3 regions of the Fervidobacterium ngatamarikiense genome follow, and region 2 is predicted to be linked to each of the others. Evidence: riboswitches for the same ligand, from Rfam matches in the RefSeq annotation. Region 2 holds a riboswitch; each other region holds the start of a gene.
What was found. A riboswitch is a leader RNA that binds a small molecule or an ion and turns the genes downstream of it on or off. The one in region 2 is predicted to bind cobalamin.
Positions count from the first base shown of each region.

Region 1: linked by a shared signal. The riboswitch ahead of cobT (nicotinate-nucleotide--dimethylbenzimidazole phosphoribosyltransferase) and the one ahead of JM64_RS05050 (ATP-grasp domain-containing protein) in region 2 are both predicted to bind cobalamin.
Region 3: linked by a shared signal. The riboswitch ahead of JM64_RS02930 (ABC transporter substrate-binding protein) and the one ahead of JM64_RS05050 (ATP-grasp domain-containing protein) in region 2 are both predicted to bind cobalamin.

Region 1 covers NZ_CP011393.1:1,230,811-1,237,744, forward strand. The annotation lists gene JM64_RS05790 (hypothetical protein) at 1-126, opposite strand, end outside; gene JM64_RS05795 (alpha/beta fold hydrolase) at 187-1,011, shown strand; gene JM64_RS05800 (hypothetical protein) at 1,092-1,766, shown strand; gene JM64_RS05805 (tocopherol cyclase family protein) at 1,808-2,776, opposite strand; gene JM64_RS05810 (hypothetical protein) at 2,787-3,482, opposite strand; gene JM64_RS05815 (extracellular solute-binding protein) at 3,633-4,658, opposite strand; cobalamin riboswitch at 4,792-4,967, shown strand; gene cobT (nicotinate-nucleotide--dimethylbenzimidazole phosphoribosyltransferase) at 5,032-6,075, shown strand; gene cobU (bifunctional adenosylcobinamide kinase/adenosylcobinamide-phosphate guanylyltransferase) at 6,072-6,569, shown strand; gene cbiR (cobamide remodeling phosphodiesterase CbiR) at 6,566-6,934, shown strand, end outside.
Region 2 covers NZ_CP011393.1:1,072,439-1,079,372, reverse strand. The annotation lists gene JM64_RS05060 (thiamine pyrophosphate-dependent enzyme) at 1-904, opposite strand, end outside; gene JM64_RS05055 (ABC transporter substrate-binding protein) at 1,217-3,067, opposite strand; cobalamin riboswitch at 3,446-3,628, shown strand; gene JM64_RS05050 (ATP-grasp domain-containing protein) at 3,690-4,757, shown strand; gene JM64_RS05045 (succinate--CoA ligase subunit alpha) at 4,747-5,598, shown strand; gene JM64_RS05040 (YitT family protein) at 5,565-6,428, shown strand; gene JM64_RS05035 (aspartate-semialdehyde dehydrogenase) at 6,864-6,934, shown strand, end outside.
Region 3 covers NZ_CP011393.1:615,216-622,149, forward strand. The annotation lists gene JM64_RS02925 (FecCD family ABC transporter permease) at 1-950, opposite strand, end outside; gene JM64_RS02930 (ABC transporter substrate-binding protein) at 954-1,862, opposite strand; cobalamin riboswitch at 1,921-2,088, opposite strand; gene JM64_RS02935 (hypothetical protein) at 2,130-2,546, opposite strand; gene feoB (ferrous iron transport protein B) at 2,543-4,444, opposite strand; gene JM64_RS02945 (FeoA family protein) at 4,450-4,908, opposite strand; gene glnA (type I glutamate--ammonia ligase) at 5,212-6,531, shown strand; gene JM64_RS02955 (YgiQ family radical SAM protein) at 6,549-6,934, shown strand, end outside.

The DNA.
Region 1 (6,934 bases), 160 kb from region 2:
ATTCTGGGATAAATAAAGCGAAAGTTGCAAAGTGATATCGGGCTCTTTCGCCTTTTGGTCCTTCGGGGTAGCAAATATAAAGACAAATGATAGTAAAAGCACCAACATAATGGAAAAACGTTTCATAAATCATACCTCCTCCTTTTTGTGTATAATTATTATACCACTCTTTGGAGGTGAGAATATATGAAGGATGAATTCTTGACTTCTGATGGGACAGAGATTGAATACGAATACTTGAACAATTGTGATGTCAGAGATAAAACGACTTCAGTAGTCTTTTTGAATGGTATATTCATGCATTATGAAAGCTGGAAGGTTTTTTCAAAAAACCTTTCTCAATACATCCCAATGTTGTTTCACGATTTCCGCTGTCAATGGGGTTCTGGTTGTGCGGTAGATAAAGAATGTTCATTTGAAAGGCATGTGGAAGATTTGAAAGAGCTTTTAGATTACCTTGGCATTAAAAAGGCGAAATTTATTGGCACATCGTACGGTGGAGAAGTTGGTATGCTGTTTGGAGCGACATATCCAGAATACATAGATTCGATGATGATTATCACTTCTACAGCACGCACTGACAAAGTCATGGAAAGCAAAGCTTTGAGATGGAAAGATGGTGCCAAGAGCCGAAGCCCAGAAATTTTTGTCAACAGCTGGCTTTCGGATGTTTATAGCGAAGGGTATATAAATTCTATCAACAATCTATCTCAGATTATTGCCTCAAGACTCACAGGATTTAATTACGAAGGTGCTGAAAGACTGCTTGAGGCATTTCTCAGATTGAACGATCTAAACTTGCTCGAAAGAATCAAGAAGTTTGAATTTCCAGTTTTAATTATCTCAGCAGAAGAAGATAATATAAAACCGAAGAGATTTAGCGAAGAGATTTATAAACAACTTAAAAGCGCTCTCCATCTGACAATTCCAAATTCAGGACATGCAGTTGTAGTTGAAAAGCCGAAAGAGATTGGCTACCTGATTAAATCATTCGCGTCTGGAACGATATAGTCGGGAGCTTTATTTTCGATTTATAGAAAGTTAAAAGACACAGGAAATGCCTTTGTCTAACACATGTGGAGGTGAGCAGAATGAAAATGAAAGTTTTCCTGTGTTTGATTTTCGTCCTTTCAGGCTCGTTGTTTAACTTTGCACATGCACCGATAATTTCAAATATGTCTGGTGCTGATATATCTAACGCTATTCCAATAAACGATATACAAATTTCCCAAGTGTTGTACAAAGTTCTTGAAAAGGATAGTAGTTTTGTATGGCTGACATTCCAAGCCAAAAAAGGCGAGAATTTGTATTTCCAGGTAGGAACACCTAAAATTGATAAATACAAAGAATTAAAGCCAGCAGTTGCAATCGTAGGTCCGGAATTGCCAGAAACAAGCAGTTTTCCATTTGAAATTCCTGATGGTATGGGTGCTATTCTATTTGAATCATCAGACACGCCACAAGCATTCTATGAGCCTGTTACCGATACAAATTCTTGGATCCACATTACAAAGACGATAACTTTGCCAGAAACTGGAAAATACTATATTGTAGGATACTTCCCACCTAACGGACAAGCTGGAAATCTGTTTATCGCTGTTGGAAAGATAGAAAGGTTCACTTGGCAGGACATTGTCAATGTTTTTAAAATTTTGCCCGAAATAAGAGCGTTCTACGGACTTTCCGGTCTGCCTGGATGGATGAATGTTGTTATAGGATTATCCCTAATAGGCTTATTAGCTTTGTTTGTGTACTTTTTTCGATAATTTGAAGGGGAAAATCAAATCTCACTCATAGTTGCTTGTGACTAAACGAGAGATATTCTTTTACTTTTGCTATTTCTAATATCTTCTATAATATCGCCGACAACTTCCAAACCGGCATTTATTCCCTTTCCAGCATAAAGAACTGATCCATTAGATTTAAAAGTTACTTCTATATTCGAATTAAGACTTTCCTCAATTCTGCCAACCATATCTCCATTTCTTGGTGCTAAAAGAAAACTTCCACCACCTTTGAACATTTTAATGTCAATGGATAATTTGCCTCTTTCGACACGCAGATAAATTGCATTATCCTCTATGCGAAGATTGAAAATCCTTGCACCGTTGTAAGTAGTAAATTGATAGATCATTCCATTTAGATAAAAGCCTATTATGAAACCAACGAAATAACTCCTTCCAAAAGGTACGTTAGCTATAGAAAGTGTAAAGGAAGCATCTGAATTATCAAAGTTATTTGAAGAAGCCCATATCCAGGATTTTGGGAATGACTTTCCCCAATCTTTTTCAATGTAACCGTTGCCATTTTCGAAATCAATATTTTTCCCTTCGACAACAACATTTCCTGTTACCATATGATTGAAGCTCAAAATTCCGTGATAACACTCAAGGAAGTCGAAAAAACCAAAAAAACCCATAGCTCCAGGGCTTAAAAGTTTAACGGGCCACGGCTTTAACTCTCGAAAATACAGATTAGCTTTAATGTATTCTGTTTCCAAAGATAAACTCTCTAAGGAGAAATAATTCTTATCGATAGAAACCGAGAAGGGATTATTTGAAAATCTAAAATCTTCAAATTTAAATCTATAGTACTTTGAGAAATTTCTGTTATCTATTATTTGAATAAAAGCGTGTGAATCTTCACCAATTGAAACTCCGGGTATTACTGCAAAAACGTAGTCTTTTTGAGAAGACGTTTGTTTAAAGTACCAACCTTCAAAAAACTTGTTCTTCTTATTCCCATGAAAATTTTCTGGATGCCATATGTTCATCATTCTCACTCCGCTATTCTAAAAACAGCGGTCCATATAGGTCTTTTATCAAATCTTTCAGAATTTTTTGTGTAGTATCATCCCTTTTCTCGAACAACTTTTTCAAACCAGGGTTGATTTCATTACTTGGATTCTCCCAAGGCTTTATACCGTTCAACTTCCTGTACTCTCCTGAAATCCAAAGGTATTTGTGTAATTCTGAAACAGATGTTTTAAAGTCAAGAGAATTCAAAAGCATATAAAAATCATGATAAAAATCATTGTATGTTGTGTATTTCTTGCTAGCTTTAGTTTCCTCGTTTAAGTGGTAAGCTACCATACGTGCTGTAACAGAATTGTAGATGGGGAATTTTTCACTTAAGAAAATATGAGCCAAAGCTGAAGAAAAGCTTGTGTAGTGTTTTTCCTTTCCATTGTCTCCATTACTTCTAAGCACAACTGTCGACAATTTGTCTACGAATTCAGGTTCTAAAACAATTCCTTCTTGCGAGATAACTTCCGATATGTGATAAGCAACATCATATACCCTGAAGATATTTGTGTTATAAAGTGAATTCACAACCGCAACTTTGACAAGTGTTGATTGCAGTGTGAAGTCTGGGAAGTTGTTTCTAATTTTTTTGAGTGCTTTCTCAATATTTAGAAGTTCGCTAGATAAATCGTATAACTTAGTAGCTGATTCAACTTGCTCTTTGAATATCTTTATCATCTGACCACCTCTGTGGTGTTATTGAAATTCTACCACTATTCTACAACAACTAGCCTTGTTTTGTTCCACAATATTTGCGAAAGGTTGTTACAAAAAAAGCGGAGCTCTTTACCAGCCCCGCTTTGTTACCTACATTTTAGCTTGCTTTGATTATTTGATTATCTCTTCCCAGGCTTTGTTGTACAGATCAATGTGTTCTCCAATGTAATCTATTATCTCGCAGTTACTAAGTTCGTCGAGCGTGTAGAGTGGCTCAACTTTTTTATATTTTTGTGCATCGGTGATAGGAGATGGTATCATCAAATAGTCAGATATCTGAGCTGCAATTTCTGGTCTCAGAATGAAGTTTATAAATTTGTATGCCAGGTCCTTGTTTTTGGCATCCTTTAGAATTACCATGTTGTCAATCCAGAGTGTTCCACCTTCCTTTGGAACAAAGAACTCAAAATTCTCTAAATCTTCTTCAGGAATCAGTTGGAACACGTTCTCAGGATATCCGTGCACAACCCAGAATTCCCCATTCACAACACCTTGTGCATAAGTTGTTGCATCAAATTTGACGATATTTTCTTTCCATTTCAATATGACTTGCTTTGCTTGTTCGATTTCGTCTGGATTTGTTGTGTTCACCGAATATCCAAGGTATTTTAACGCTGCTCCAAAAACTTCGCGCATATCATCAAGGAGTGTCATTTTGCCTTTCAAATCAGCACGTTCATATATACTCCAAGATTTTTCGTAATCTTTGAGGTATTTTTTGTTCACTATCAAACCTGTGGTACCCATCATATACGGGACTGAATATTCGTGATTCGGGTCGTATGTTGTTTTAGATAAGACGATAGGGTCGATATTTTTGAAATTTGGTATTTTGCTTAAGTCAAGTTTTTCCAAAAGTCCTTCATTAATCATCATTTTAACGTGGTCACCTGAGGGAAAAACTATGTCGTATCCTGTTCCGCCCGATTTAATCTTTGCAAACATCTCTTCATTTGATGCAAACGTGTCGTAAATGACCTTACAGTTGTACTCTTTCTCAAATTGTTGGATAACTTCCTCAGGAATATAATCTGCCCAGTTGTAGATGCGCAAAACATTTGATTTGTTGCATGAAGAAAGTAAGAAGAATACCGAAAAAACCACAATCACAAAGGCAAACAACAAGAATTTTTTCATGCCCATCCTCCTCCCCGTTAAATTTGCGACCAAAAAAGTTCATTTACTCTAATAATTATAACATAAAGTCAGAAATTTATGTAAAAGCAAAGTTGTAAAACCCAAACGTTTTGGGGTAAAATAATAAAAAACAAATAACCACATCCCACATAGTGTATGGGAACGCCGGTGCAAATCCGGGGCTGCCCAGCAACCGTGAGTGGGGACGAAATCCGCATAAAAGCCACTGGCTCAGGTTTTTGAGCTGGGAAGGCGCGGAGAGTAGGATGATCCACGAGCCGGGAGACCGACTATGTGGGAATCAATTCCCGACAGCTCGGGCTGTTTGGGAAATTTTTTCTTTGATTAATAAAAGCAAAAGGGGGGTTTACGTATGGAAAAAGGAATGTTTGAAAACGTTTTGAAAGACAGTATCATGAGACGTCTGAACAATTTGACAAAACCTATTGGTAGCCTTGGATACTTGGAAAAAATCGCTTTGAAGATGGGACTAATCCAGAACAAAGTAATACCAGACCTTCCGAAGGTTAAAAGAATTTATGTTTTTGCTGCCGACCATGGTGTGGTAGAACAGGGGGTTTCTGCTTATCCAAAACAAGTTACATACCAAATGGTTCTGAATTTTCTTAACGGCGGTGCGGCCATAAACGTATTTGGTAGACATGTTGGAGCGGATGTTTACGTGGTTGATGCCGGAGTCGATGGAGACTTTGAATTCACACATCCAAATTTAATCAATGCAAAAATTGGTTATGGTACAGCCGATTTTACAAAAGGTCCTGCAATGACAAGAACGCAAGCAATTGAGTGTATTGAAAAAGGAAAAGAGATAGCGAAGAAAGCGATAGAAGAAGGTACAGACCTTCTTGTTTTAGGTGATATGGGGATTGGTAATACTACAACTGCAACGGCTATTTCTGTAGCATTTGGATTTGATATAGACGAGATTCTGGACATAGGTACTCCTATCGATAACGATACATTAGAAAGAAAGCGTCAAGCTGTAGAAAAAGCTATAGAAATAAATAAACCCAATGCCGATGATCCTATTGATGTACTCGAGAAAGTCGGAGGTTTTTGTATTGGTCAGATGGCAGGATTTATAATTGAGGCAACAAGCAGACATATTCCGGTCGTCGTAGATGGTTTTCCGACAACTGCAGCACTTTTGCTAGCTTGGAAGCTTGAACCTAGTGTGCTTGATTTTGTTTTCGCTGGTCACAAATCTAAGGTGAAAGGGCACAAGGTTTTACTTGATGCTATGAACCTTAGACCAATTCTTGACTTAGATATGAGGCTTGGAGAAGGAACTGGTGGAGCTTTGGCAATTTCTATTATAGAAGCGGCAATAAAGATGATACGAGAAATGGCGACATTCGACGATGCGGGTGTATCGAAAGGAAGTGATTCAGTTTGATACTTATAACTGGTGGAATGAAATCAGGTAAGAGTACGTTTGCACTAAACATGGCTTTAAAATACACCAAACGAGCTTTTCTAGCAACTGGTGTTCCGTTTGATGAAGAAATGAGGTTGAGAATAGAAAAGCATAAAGCGGAAAGAAAGGAGCTTTTCGATACTTTCGAAGAACCTGTCAATGTGACGGAAGTTCTCAAAAATATAGATAACAACTACGATGTTATCCTTTTTGAATGCCTTACAACCTACCTTGGCAACCTTTATTATTATCGACTTGATGTTCAGGAGCGTATTGATGGGCTCGTTGATGTTCTAAGCAATATGAGTAGTGATGTTATCGTAGTCACCAATGAAGTTGGTTGGGGAATTATACCTGAGAATCCAATAGCCAGGCAGTATGCCGAAATACTTGGAAAAACTAATACGCGACTAGCTAAGCTCGCAAAAGAAGTTTATCTTGTTGTCTCCGGAATAGGAGTGCGTATTAAATGAGCCAACTATTAGGTACAACATCTTGGGTCATACCTGGCACTTATTACGAAAACGTTGAGTATATAACTCGAAAGTTTCGTAACTTTGAATTCATTGAGCTACTTGTTTACACTTGGGATGATGATACTTACAGGTTATTTGAGCAAGAAAAGGAGCATTTACGCAAAATTGCACTCGAAAGACAAATTAAATATACTGTCCATCTTCCAACAGATAACATTACGAACGTTTTAAATGCATTTAAATACCTTGAGATGAACTTGGATATAGTAAATTATGTGCTACATCCTTTTGAAGATTGCACGGAAAAGGATAAGAAATTATTCCGCGCTCTTTTGTCACATCCAAAGATTTCTATTGAAAAT
Region 2 (6,934 bases):
ACTCTTCCAGAACTTTCACTATTTTGTGCTTTTTAAGAAATTCTGTTATTGCCTTCCTTGGTAATGGGTAGACCATGCCAAGTCTTAAAATGTCTACTCTTTTCACATTTTCTCCCAGCACATCGAGCAATGAAAGGTAAGGAAGTCCAGCCGTTATAATTCCTATCTCACTCCCGTTGTTTGTTATAAAAGCGTATTTTTCCGAAATCTCAGCCCACATTTGCAATTTTTCAAGCGCTCTTCTTTTCATTATTGGAACATTTTGAGCTATCGGAATGTATGGACCGTTATTTTTAACATCAAAGACAGGGGAACCTAGCGGTGAGGGAATAAACGTTCCAAAGTTGACTTTTTGTTTGAAGTGAGCAGTGTGGGTTGTTAAGCGCAGAATTACAGGGGAACGTAGCTTTTTGGAGTATTCGACAGCTTGTTTGAACATCTCGTAGACCTCTTGTGCGTCTTTCGGTTCAAAGACAGGGGTGTAGGAAAGCCTTGCGTAATGTCGGTTATCTTGCTCATTTTGTGAACTGTTCGCACCCGGGTCATCGCCTGTTACAATTACCATCCCACCAGGGATTTCCATCATGCTTAGCTGGACAAAAGAATCGGCAACCACGTTCATACCGACACTTTTGAAAAACACACATGAGGTAAATCCGTTAACTGCTGCACCAAACGCTACTTCTAAAGCTACCTTTTCGTTTGTTGAAAACTCAAAATACAGCGGATTTTTGTCTTTTGGTATGGAATTTATCGCTTCGGCTATCTCAGGTGTGGGCGAACCAGGATATGACGTTACCACTCTTACACCGCTTTCAATCATTGCCCTCACAATTGCAGTGTTTCCAATAACAATTTCCGAAAAAGGACCAGGCTGGACTAACAACTCTCCTAAACTTTTCATCTAACCACCTCTCATAGTAAAGATGTAAGTGAATTAGGTTTAACTTATTATAACATAAAAAGATAGACTTTGTCCACATATGTATTTTACACAATTTATTTAGATATTCGATGAAAAGTAAAACAACAAATAATTGAGCAATAAGGAGAAACTACAGTGATACCGACAGATAATTCAAAAGATTAAAGGCGCATCATTAGATTTTTTCGTTAATCAGTCCTTCACCTTACCGCTATGCTGATGTTTGGCACGTAAAAAAAAAACACAGGTCACCTTTCGGTGACCTGTGTTTCGAATTCTTATGTACTCTAATCATTGTTTTTTGTAAAGTGTGAAGAAGTCGTGACCTGGTCTCATTGGGTTGTAGTACCAACCTTTAACCCATGTTCTGAAAACATACGTCGCAGTTGGTTGATAGAGTGGGACACTGAGACAATTGTCAACAACAAATTTTTGAATCTGCGCATAGAGTTTTCCTCTAACTTGTGCGTCTGTCTCTGCTGCAGCATTTTCAGTAAGTTGGTCAAGGCTCTTTCCACCCAGTTCTTTTCTTGGAGTGCTCACAAATTTTTTGAATGCCTCTCCCTGTCTATCTGCGTAATCTCCCATACTGTGGTAGTGTGTGAATATGAAGTTATCTGGGTCTGGAAAGTCCGCTTGCCATGCGTTTATGGAAACCGGAATTTCTCCGTTCTGTGTTGCATCAAGGAAATTGGGCCACTGAAGTGGTTGAACTTCAATTTTAACCTTTCCAGGTGCTGCCATTTCCATGTACATCTTTATCATTTCTGCAACTCGTTGCCTTGCTGTGTTACCTTCGTTGAACGCGATGCTGAATTTAATACCTTTCTGCCAAGCTTGTCCGTTCCAAGCCTTTTGTAGGTACATTTTTACTTCGTTCAAACTGAACTTGTAAAGTGGTAATGAAGGGTCGTAACCTAGCAAGCCTTGTGGTAAAGCTGTTGGAACTCTTTTACCAGAACCTTTTAGCACTTCCTGGATAAGTGCATCGTAATTGATAGCTGCGGCAACCGCTTTTCTTGCATTAATATCACTGAAGAAGTTAGGTGGTATTCCGTTTCCATCAAGCTTTCCACTACCTATGAATTTGCTGTTAGGGTTAACTGACCAGTTGAACAACAGAACCGTAACAGCAAGCGTTGGAAGGTTTCTTATTATTTGGATATCTTTGTTTGAGCTAAGTTGGTCAACAAATTCAATTGCGACGTCAATAGTATCTGCATCACCTTTTTCGAGCATTGCTTTTCTTGTTGACCACTCAGGAATTGCCCAAATTATTACTTTCTTAATCTTTGCTGGTCCTCTCCAATAATTCTCATTTGCAACGAGAATTACTTTTTGTTGTTTTCTGTCCCATTCTACAAGTTTGTACGGACCTGTTCCAATTGCATAAGAATAGAGTGGTGACTGTTCTTTCGTAACGTCTTTGTATTTCCACCATGTGTCTGGTTTACCATCCCAAAGTCCAATTTTCACACATGTTTCTTTGTCAAGTATTGCTGCCCAGTGTGAGCTCTGTGCGATGATGTTGAGGAAAGGAGCATATGGTCTCTTGAGCTTAATTACCACATTATCTCCTTGAACTTGGATCGCCGGGTCAATGACTTGCTTGTAAAAATTAACAAGTTTTTCTCTATATTCTGGTTTTGGCTGCCCATTCTGGTCGAATATTTCGCTAACAGGCTTTCCAACAAACTGTTCAATAGCTTCGTCTCTCGAATGGAAACCAAAGATAGCATACCAGAGCATCCACATTGGACCACCATCTGGGTCGTAAAGAAGACCGCGTTCAAATGAATACTTCACATCTTCTGGGGTAAGTGGATTACCGTTGTGGAATTTTACACCCTTTCTAATTGGAAAAATATACGTTTTTCCACCATCTTTAATGAGTCCGTTCTTGACAGTTGGAACTTCCGTAGCAAGTCTCGGCTCAAACTCGCTAACGCTTTGACCTTTGTAGGCTATGAGGTTTTCATAGATATTGTAGAGTACTTCACCGCTTGTTGTGTCATATGCTAGATGGGGATCAAGCGTGTCTGGTTCACCTATGGTTGCTTCAACAAATACTGTTGGGTCGAAAGCTGCAAGTAGGAGAATAGAGGCAAATACAAGTAGCGAGAGTGCCAGTGACTTTTTCATGTGACTTCCTCCTCTCAGTGTAGTGTCTGATGTTTGAAAAATAGTGTCCCTTGCAGCTTCCCCCCTCTTTAGCAAAAATAATTATATTTGGTTTTTAAATGCGGGTCAATCGCTATGCTTGTAAATATTGATTTTACTTTGCTTTCTATTGATAAACTTAGATTAAGATAGCGTTTATTTTTTCGATACTGTGCGTGCTGGGAAATTCTTTCTGCTTTATAGAGTTAACGGAACAAAAGCAAAACGTGAAAATAATTAAATGTTGTCGTTTAACAGCTATTAATAGCCTCAAAAGGTCATTAGTTTGGGGTTGATTTTTGCAAACGAGTAAGTTAGCATTTTTGTTGGATAATAAGAATTTTAAATCACAAAAATTTAATACTCCCTCCCCTTAAAGGTGCACTTACGTGCTTAAAAGGGAACTCCGGTGAAAATCCGGGACGGTCGGGCCACCGTGAGTGGGGACGAAACCTGCAAAATGCCACTGGCTTTAATGCTGGGAAGGCGCAGGGAGTAGGGTGATCCACGAGTCGGGAGACCTGCCTTTAAGGGAATGGGTGCCCCAAAAACCATCGATTTTTGGGGGTATTTTTCTTTAAATCTCGAAAGGGGGTAGAAAGGTATGAAGATTCACGAGTATTTGGCAAAGGATATCCTGAGGGCGGAAAAAGTAAGAGTACCAAGAAGCTATTTGGTAACATCCGAAGAACTAGCAGAAGAAAAGTCTTTAAGGAAGTGCTTGGAAAGGCTCGGTTTTCCGCAGGTCCTTAAAGCTCAAGTATTAGTTGGTGGGAGGATGAAAGCCGGCGGAATTGTGGTCGCCGAAAATTTGGAAAAAAGTCTCGAAGGTATTAGGAAGATTTTGGGGATGAAGATAAAAGGAGAGGAACCCTACGGAGTATTAGTTGAAGAATACATTCCGCATGACACTGAGAGATACATTTCACTTTCAATCGACAGAAATGTCAGAGACGCTGTGTTTGTGTATTCTGAGGTTGGTGGTGTGGACATAGAAGAATTTGCATCGAAATATCCAGACAAAGTGCTGCGTACAAGCAACATACGAGAACTTCCCAAAGACCTTCAGGAATTTGCGAAGCAGTTGTACGATATATTCGTAAGATACGATTTAACGTTGCTCGAGATTAATCCTTTTGTTTTTAAAGACGGAGATTTTTACGCGTTAGATGCCGTGTTTCATGTGGATGACAGTGCGCTGTATAGACAATTGTGGGCATATGAGGATACTGAAGAAACAAATTCTTTCGTGCCGTTTGAAAATGGAGAAATTGGCGTGATTGGCTGTGGTGCAGGGATTGTTATGGCAACGATAGATATACTTGTTGAGCATGGTTACAAACCAGCTAATTTTTGTGATTTGGGCGGTGGTGCAACAATGGAAAGTGTTTACGAGGCGTTGAAAAAAGTCATGTCTTTGTGTAGTAAAGCAGTTTTGAATATCTTTGGGGGCATCACCGATTGTTTGGAAATAGCCAAAGGCGTTGTGAATTTTAAAGAAGAAGACCCAGATTTCGAAATTTATATTAGGTTGTCTGGAAACAACGAATTTCTGGCAAAAGAATTATTAAAAAAGCACGGAATTTATGCTGTTGACGATATGAAAGATTTAATTGAAAGACTTCAAGAAGATGAGAAGGTTCAAAAGAGGGGTGTTAACGATGTTTTTTAAAACAAATACAGTTTGTGTTTACGGCGGAACAGGAAGATATGGAAGTTATCACCTCAAAAGGATGATTGAATACGGGACGAATGTAGTATGTGTGGTGAGTAAGAACAAACATATACAACGCATGGATGGTGTGCCAGTCTATCAAAGCCTCAGTGAGAGTTTTGAAAAGCCAGATACAGCTGTCTTTTTTGTTCCACCTCAAAATGTTTTAGAAGCGTTTAAGGATGCTGTTGATAATGGTGTGGTGAATTTTGTAATAATAACTGAACATGTTCCTGTTCACGATACGCTAAAGATGTTGAAACTGGCAAGAGAAAAGGGAGCTACAATAGTTGGTCCCAATTGCCCAGGTGTTATAAACCCTCATGAGCGAGTTAAGGTTGGTATCATGCCGGAAAAGTATTTTAAAGCAGGAAATGTAGCCATCATTTCAAGAAGCGGCACGCTAATGTATGAAACAGCGAAACATCTGAGTGAGAATCCAGGTGTCGGTGTAGCACTTGGGTTGGGTGGAGATCCCGTTGTGGGGACAAATGTTTCGGAAGCTTTTGAGATAGTGAAAAAACTAGGTTACGAAAAAGTATTGCTAATTGGTGAAATTGGTGGTGAAGATGAGGTAAGAGGTGTTGAGCATGCATTAAAAATAGGCTTCTCTCCAGAAAACATCGTTGCTTTCTTCGCAGGTAGACATGCTCCAGAAGGGAAACGTATGGGGCATGCGGGAGCAATTATTGAAGGAGAAAGGGGAAAGGTTTCTTTTAAGGAACAAAGACTAAAAGAATTAGGAGTTAAGGTGGTGAAATTTCCGTGGGAAGTGAAAGACGCTTGGAGAATTTGGTAAAGGAATACTTCCTCTCTTCCTTTGGAGTATTGCTCACAGCTCTGGGGTTGGTTATTTTCCTTATTCCAAATAACATCGCGGCTGGTGGAGCTTCAGGTCTTGCAATAGTCTTGAACAGATTAATCCCACTTTCAGTGGGTATATGGATGTATATCATAAATATTACACTTTTTCTGACAGCATTTCTGATAATAGGATTTGACTTCAGTTTTAAAACGATATATTGCACTTTTTTGCTGAATTTTTTGATAGATTTCTTCGACAGGATATTGCCTATTTACAAGTATCAAGGTAAAGACGTAATTCTTGCTGTATTCTTTGGGGATATACTAACTGCCATTGGTATGGCTATAGCGTTTTCCCAAAACGCCTCGACAGGTGGAACTGATATTATTGCAAAGATATTGAACAAGTTTTTTGGTGCACCATTTGGTATGTCAATATTGTTCATCGACTTTGCCATAGGTCTTGCCGCAGGGCTCGTTTACAACATTGATACGGGTTTGTATTCGATACTTGCCATAATAGTCAACGGAACAACCATAGACTTTGTATTGAAGGGCTTGGAACTTTCCGTAAATGTATGGGTCGTTTCCGAGAAGATTGACGAAATCAAGGATTTTGTCTTATCGGAATTAGGTAGAGGTTGCACTGTCTTCGAAGCCAAAGGAGGGTATACTGGCTTGCCACGTAATGTGTTGTTGATTGTTTTGAAAAGACGAAAACTTCATGAATTGGTCAATACAATCAGAACTGTTGATCCAAAAGCTTTCTTTCTTGTGAACGAGGCAAGGTATGTTTACGGAGAAGGTTTCAAAGAGATTGTATAATAAATCCCTTCCCATGTTCTTTGCTCATAGTCTTGCCCTCCTTTTAACGGAGGGCTTTTTTAGTTAAAATCATGTATTGACAAGGTATGGTAGTTTTGTGATATAATAAAGCCAAATATGTTACGTTAGAAAAAGTGAGAAAAAACAAGTAAAACAGAGATTTAATGAGATTGAGTCAGGAGGACATCATAACGTGCTTGATTATCAAAATTTATCAATTGAGAACTTCATGAACGTTGAAATCAATATGAAATCTAAAGCTAAACGCAGCTGCCCGCTTTATGGTGGTCAGCTTGCGTTTGGCTTGGGATAAAAACCCACGCAAGCCAGTAACAAAAGACTACCATAGGCGGGCTACAGTGAAAAACTGTAGCCCGCTTTTTTTATTAGGCTTACAAATTCTCCAATCCATCATAAAAAAAGGAGGTATCAGTTATGGGGTTCAAAGTCGGTGTTGTAGGAGCAACAGGAGCGGTTGGAAGAACGATGGTTGAGGTTCTTGAAAA
Region 3 (6,934 bases), 460 kb from region 2:
CCTATGAACGATGTAATAATTCCAACTGGAATTTCAATAGGGTTTAACAACGTACGTGCAAGTGTGTCACAAACTGACATTAGCATACCACCTATTAAAATTGTTGCTAAAAGATTTCTACTATGTTTGGGACCAGCAATTGTCCGTGCCATGTGTGGAACTACCAGTCCAACAAAGCCTATGATACCTGTTTTGGAAACAAATGTAGCAGTAACAAATGAACCAAGCAAATAAAAAGTCCATTTTAAGGCTTCCACATTGATACCTAAACTCTTTGCTTCTTTTTCACCCAAGGTCATAACGTCCAGTTGTTTGTTTAACGTAAAGGCTAAGGTTACGAAAACTGTTAAGGAAATCACAGGAACAGTTAAATCTCTGAAAGTTATTCCCGAGAATGAACCGTAGAGCCAAACGTGCCCAGTTACAAGAGATTTATTTGCAATGTTTAAAAGTAACATACTACCAGCGGAAAATAATGTGCTAACCAATACACCACTTAAAACAAGATGAACTGTTGGTACCACATTTCCTTTCTTTGCAAGTATTATGGAAAGACTAGAAGCGATTAACGCAAATATGAAACTCATCGTGGGGACACTCACATGGGCAATCGAGTTCACAATAAAGTATATTGCTAAGAGTGCACCAAAACTAGCTCCGGCGGATGTTCCTATAAGATAAGGGTCAACAAGAGGATTTTTCATTATCGCTTGGAATATATTTCCTACCAACGACAGTGCTATTCCCGTTAGTGTTGCCATTAAAACCCTTGGAAACCTCAAGTTCCATATCATATATTTTTCGGCGCTTTCTTGTTGAAGAAGTTGGAATATTTTCAAAGGACTGACATACACTGTTCCAAAGGACAAGTTAAAAACAAAAACTATGACGAAAATAAAGGGGAGGGAATACCTCCCCAAAGTTTTGAACCATTTTTGGGTTCTAGCCAATTATTACTTACCTCCGTAGAAGAAGTTATAGAAAATATCCAAATACTTGAAAATATGTGGTGCTGCTTGGCTAACCTCATCACCATCGACTATCAAAACTTTACCTTGTTTTACTGCTTTTAAATTCTTCATTATTGAATGGTTTTTTACAGCCTGCTCAACTTCTTTTGGATCACCATATGCTCCGATTATTATTACATCAGGATCATTTTTAACAAGCCATTCCCAACTTACAGGTAACCATCCGTTATTTCCTGTGTATGGAGCTGCTATATTTCTACCACCGGCGATGACGATAAGTTCGTTCATATACGAACCAGTTCCTGCCGTCCATAGTTGTTTCGCATTTTCGTCTGGTGTTGTTATTGTGAAAAACACCGTCGGTCTGCTTTCCAATGGAATTTTCGAAGTTTTTTGTCCAATTTCTGTCATTTTATTTCTGAGCTCGGAGACAAGCTTGTCGGCCTTGTTTTTGACATTGAAAACGGCACCGAGTTGACCAACAGCTTTAATTATATCTGTCAAAGTGTTTGCGTTTAAAACATAAGCTGTGAGATTTGCTTTTTCTAGTTTTTCCACTTCTGGGAATTGGAAACCACCGAACATGATAACTAGGTCAGGCTTTAGAGAATGAATTTTCTCGATGTTTAAAGGCACCATGTTGCCTATGTTCTCTGCCTTTTTGTAATTATCCCAAGTAGTAACACCGACGATTCGATTTTCAAGTCCAAGAGCTTGCAAATACCTTGTCGCACTTGGTGCAGCAGAGACAACCCTTCTTGGTGGCATTGGAATATTCACAATTCTTCCAGCATCATCAACAACCGCAATAGCAAGTGAAAAAACTGTCACAATGAGCATGAACATGACGAAAAGCTTTCTTAAAGAGCCAAAAGAAAACGACTTAACCATACACAAACCCTCCCTCTTTGCAAAAATTTGTTGCCATCCCCAGGCTACGTGGTGGATGGCCACCTTCCTTCGTATGTCAGGTCTCCCGACTCGCGGATCATCCTACTCCCTGCGCCTTCCCAGCTTTAAAGCCAGTGGCACTGTGCAGGTTTCGTCCCCGCTCACGGTGGCGGCCCCGTGCCGGATTCTCACCGGACTTCCCTTGGACATACGAAGGGAGGTTTATTTTAACTTGTTTTCTAGTTCATATTATACTACCGCCATTAATTAATGACAACAAGTTTTATTTGCATCTGTACTCATTAAGTCTGTTTTATCAGGTTTTAGCGCAGCTTTTCGTAAGTGGATTACATATATAATTGAATATGCGCCTGTAATCAAGAGCATAACGTCCCCAGGACTCAGTTTATAGATTTCTTCACCAATAAGTACATTAACTATAGAAAATGTAAACGTGAAGAATACATATCCTGCAGCAATTAAGAAAAGTATGCTCCCAACATACAGATGTGCGATTTTAAAAGTGTACTCATTACTTCCAAATTCTTGGAAACCTGATATTAGAACGGACATAAACGACAGTATCACCAAAGAGAACAAATATTGCCCTTCTATAACGTATAAAATGAAGGTTACCAGGGAAAGAATTAACATTATTGCAAGCATTCTGTTAATACTTCTCATAGTATCCACCTTCCCGTTGTGTATACTACCAACGAAAGTAAGTAGGAAATAGCAAGACTGTAAAAAACTGCAAATAATGTATATTTCGAGCTATTTGTTTCACTTTTTATTGCTGCAAGTGTAGCGAAGCATGGCATATAACCAAGTATAAAGGTCATTAGTGTTGCACCTATGAGAGGGTCAAAATGAATATTGGAAACGTTGCCGTAAAATTGTGAAAGCGAGGATACTATGACTTCCTTTGCGACTCCCCCAAATATAAGCGCTGACACTATTTGCCATGAAAATCCTAAAGGTGCAAACAATGGTTGAAGAAATTTTCCAAGCATGGAAACGAAGCTATTATCTACGTCTCCTCTACCTGGAAAATAAGTTAACACCCAAATTACAATGCTTGTAGCAAAAATAATCGTTCCGGCTTTTTCGAGAAAGTGCTTTCCTCTGTTCCACACGTAAGTCAGAATATTTGGGAGTTTAGGAAATCGGTACCTTGGTAATTCCATAACAAGAGGAACCGATTCACCCTTTAGAATTACTTTGTTTACTATCCTTGATGACAAAGCTGTGAGAAGAAGGCTCAAGGCATATATTGCAAAAAAAGCTTCTGCTTTATGGTTTGAGAATGCCACGTTAACAATCAGAAGATACACGGGAATCCTTGCACTACAACTAATGAAAGGCGAAACCAAGATAGTCGTAACTCTTTCGCGCTCGTCCGATAAACCCCGGGCTGCCATGACGCTGCTTACATTACACCCGAAACCTAATAACAATGTCATGAAAGACCTCCCGGTTAATCTCAATGAATACATTAACTTGTCGACTAAAAAGGCTATGCGTGGGAGATAACCGCTCTCTTCCATGATTCCAAGTGCAAAAAAGAGTGCAAAGATACTTGGAACAAATGCCAAAACACTACCTACACCATTTATGATTCCTTGCGATATTAATGAACTCAGTATAGTTTCGCTTCCAACAGAATCTGCGATTTTTTCAAAAAGATACTCAAGTAACCCTACCAAAGGTTCTGATACCTTGAAAGTAAAGTTGAAGGCCATATAAATTAGAGACAAAAATACAGGAATACCTATATACTTATGTGTTAAAACATGGTCGAGGGCTTCTGTAACAGTAAGTGCCTCGCCTGTTCTTTGAATCGAAAGCTGGACAACGTTTGTTATATATTCGTACTTCGTCAAAGGTATTGATGTTTTAATTTCCTGAGAAATCGTCTCTAATATATCCTTTGGACAATCTTTTTTCAAAAACGCTCTTGCATATTTGTCTCCTTCAATAATTTTAACTGCAGTAAATCTCTTATTAAAAGTTTCTTCTACACATTGCTCTATTTCTTTAATTATTTCTTCAGTTTCCTTTCCATAATCTATTACAATAGGTCTTGTTGTTCTTTTGAAGGATTCCACAATCTTTTCTTTAAGCTCTTCGATTCCTTCTCCAGTGTGAGCTGATGTAAGCACAACTGGAGCTCTAAGAAATTTCTCAAGGGAAGACTTGTCAATTTTTGTTCCAGATTTTTTTGCTTCATCGATAGCGTTAAACACAGCGATTACATTTAATCCTAACTCGCAAGCTTCTAAGAGTAAAAACATCCCCTGTTCAGGACTCATACTATCTATGACAACGACAGTAACATTTGGTGGAGAAAAAAGTAGATAATCTCTTGTCAATTTCTCGTCTACAGATGTCGCTGTTAGACTGTAAACACCTGGTAAATCAACAAAATGTAGAGTGTAGTCTTTGTAAGTTGTAGCTCCTTCAATCCTCGTAACTGTAACGCCAGGCCAATTAGCAACGTACTGCCTGGCACCTACTAATTTATTGAAAAGGCTGGTCTTTCCAACATTTGGGTTACCCAATAAGCCTACAGTTATCACCACAGTTTTCAACTCCCTTGCTCGGATTGAGTTTCAGCGCTTGTTACCAGTATCTTTGAAAGCTTCCCAAATCCGATATGAAAGGTTCCCAGCGATGTAACAACTCTTCTGTCACCAAGCAGTCTGATAGTTGAACCTTCCGTTATCCCTACTTTCGATAACCGACGATGTATAATATGCCCTCCCAGAATTTGTTTTACTTTATATAATCCCGGAGTAGCACTGGAAAGAGGTATAATTGAATCTCTAAGTATTTCTACTTCGACAAGACTTGCTTCTGACTGCCTCAAGCTTATAAGTTTATTGAAAACTTTGTATATCCTCGGGTCACCCATCGGCGCACTCTTTACTACTGTTATCGTTACCCCGGGCATGATGCCAATGGCTCTGAGCTTTGGCGAAATTTCGGATTCTTCTACATCCTTGACCATTACTTTAGCACCAACGGGTGCCTCTGACAGTTTCACATATTTCACCTCGCATTTCAGGATTCAGAATTGGGAAGAATGGTTTTAGAGTTTTGTTGAGAGTGATTCTCAATAAGATTGTAAATGGGAAAGAAAAGATTGTCAACACAATTTTTTTGAAACAAAGTGCAGCTCCTTTTTCGTATTAACTTTGCGTTGGACGATATTGCCGGAAATATGTGATTATAATTGACTGTTAAGAGTAAAAGTGATAAAATACAATTATAGTTGTTATTTCGTGTTTTTACTCACTATTTTTAGATTGCGAAGAGTGGGGGGAAAGTTATGGCGTCAAACAAAGACATAACTCGTGAGGAGCTTTTTAGGTTTGTGGAAGAAAACCAGGTCAGGTTTGTAAGATTGCAGTTTACGGATATCAACGGGATGATGAAAAATGTTGAAATCCCTGTTGATGAACTTGAGACAGCTTTAGAATCGGGTATCATGTTTGATGGTTCTTCCGTTGAGGGTTTTGCAAGGCTTCATGAATCTGATATGTACCTTAAACCAGATTTGAGAACAGTTGCCATGCTTCCTTGGACATTTGATGGTCACAGAAGTGCGAGAATTATATGTGATGTTTACAACGATTCCGAACATCCATTCGAAGGTGACCCAAGATATAGGTTAAAGCTTGTTGAAGAAAAAGCTCGAAAGATGGGGTTCATTCCCTACGCAGGTCCTGAGGTTGAATTTTTCATTCTTCCAAGACAAAATAACAGACCTGTTTTCGAATTCTTGGACAGTGGTAGTTATTTTGACCTTCTACCTGTTGATATCGCAGAGCACATCAGAACAGAAGTGTCTGTCCACTTGGAGGAAATGGGTTTGGATGTTGAGACTACTCATCATGAGGTTGCCCCTTCACAACATGAGGTAGATTTTAGATACGCAGAACCTGTTATTGCAGCTGATAACGTTCAAACGGTCAAGCTTGTCATTAAAACGCTTGCTATAAAGAACAATCTCTATGCAACGTTTATGCCAAAACCGTTCTTTGGTGTAAACGGTAGTGGAATGCATGTTCATATGAGCTTATTCACACTTGACGGGAAAAACGCCTTTTATGATGAAAGTGCTCCTGATGGTATTTCTCAAGTTATGAAATACTTCATAGGTGGTTTGATTGCACATGCGCGAGAAATAACGGCAATAACAAACCCAACGGTCAACAGTTACAAAAGGCTTGTGCCTGGCTACGAGGCTCCCGTGAACATTGCTTGGAGTAAAGGAAACAGAACAGCGTTGATAAGGATACCAAAAGCCAGAGGAAAAGCAACAAGAATCGAGTACAGGTCTCCGGACCCATCATGTAACCCATACTTAGCATTTGCTGTAATTCTTGCGGCTGGTTTGGACGGAATTGAGAAAAAAATAGAACCGCCCGCGGCAGTTGAGGAAAACATTTATCAGATGTCCGAAAGTGAAAAGCAAAAACGTGGTATTTACAGACTACCCGCGAATTTAAAAGAAGCACTAAACGAGGCGGAAAATAGCAAGCTTGTTAGAGAAGTCCTTGGCGAACATATTTGGGAAAAGTTCTTAAAATTGAAAGAGCGAGAATGGTGGGAATATTCAACTACCGTTACTGAATGGGAAAGAAAGAAATACGAGAATATATGAAAAATTCTGACTTAAAGATGTTTTTACCAACGACAGAGGAAGAAATAAAACTGCGAAATTTAAAAAGTTTAGATGTTATCCTAGTGACGGGTGATGCCTATGTGGATCACCCGTCTTTTGGTGTTGCTTTACTTGGAAGGCTTTTGGAGGCGAGAGGTTATAAGGTAGGAATAATAGCGCAACCGGAAGGTCCAGAGGATATAAAAAGGCTTGGAAAACCTAATTTATTCTTTGGTGTTACATCAGGGAATGTAGACTCAATGGTTGCAAATTACACAGCATCCCGCAAGAAAAGAAAAAGTGATGATTACACTCCAGGTGGTATTAATAACAAACGCCCAGATAGAGCAGTCATACAGTACGTAAACTGGATTAAACAAACGTTCAAGGATGTCAAGATTGT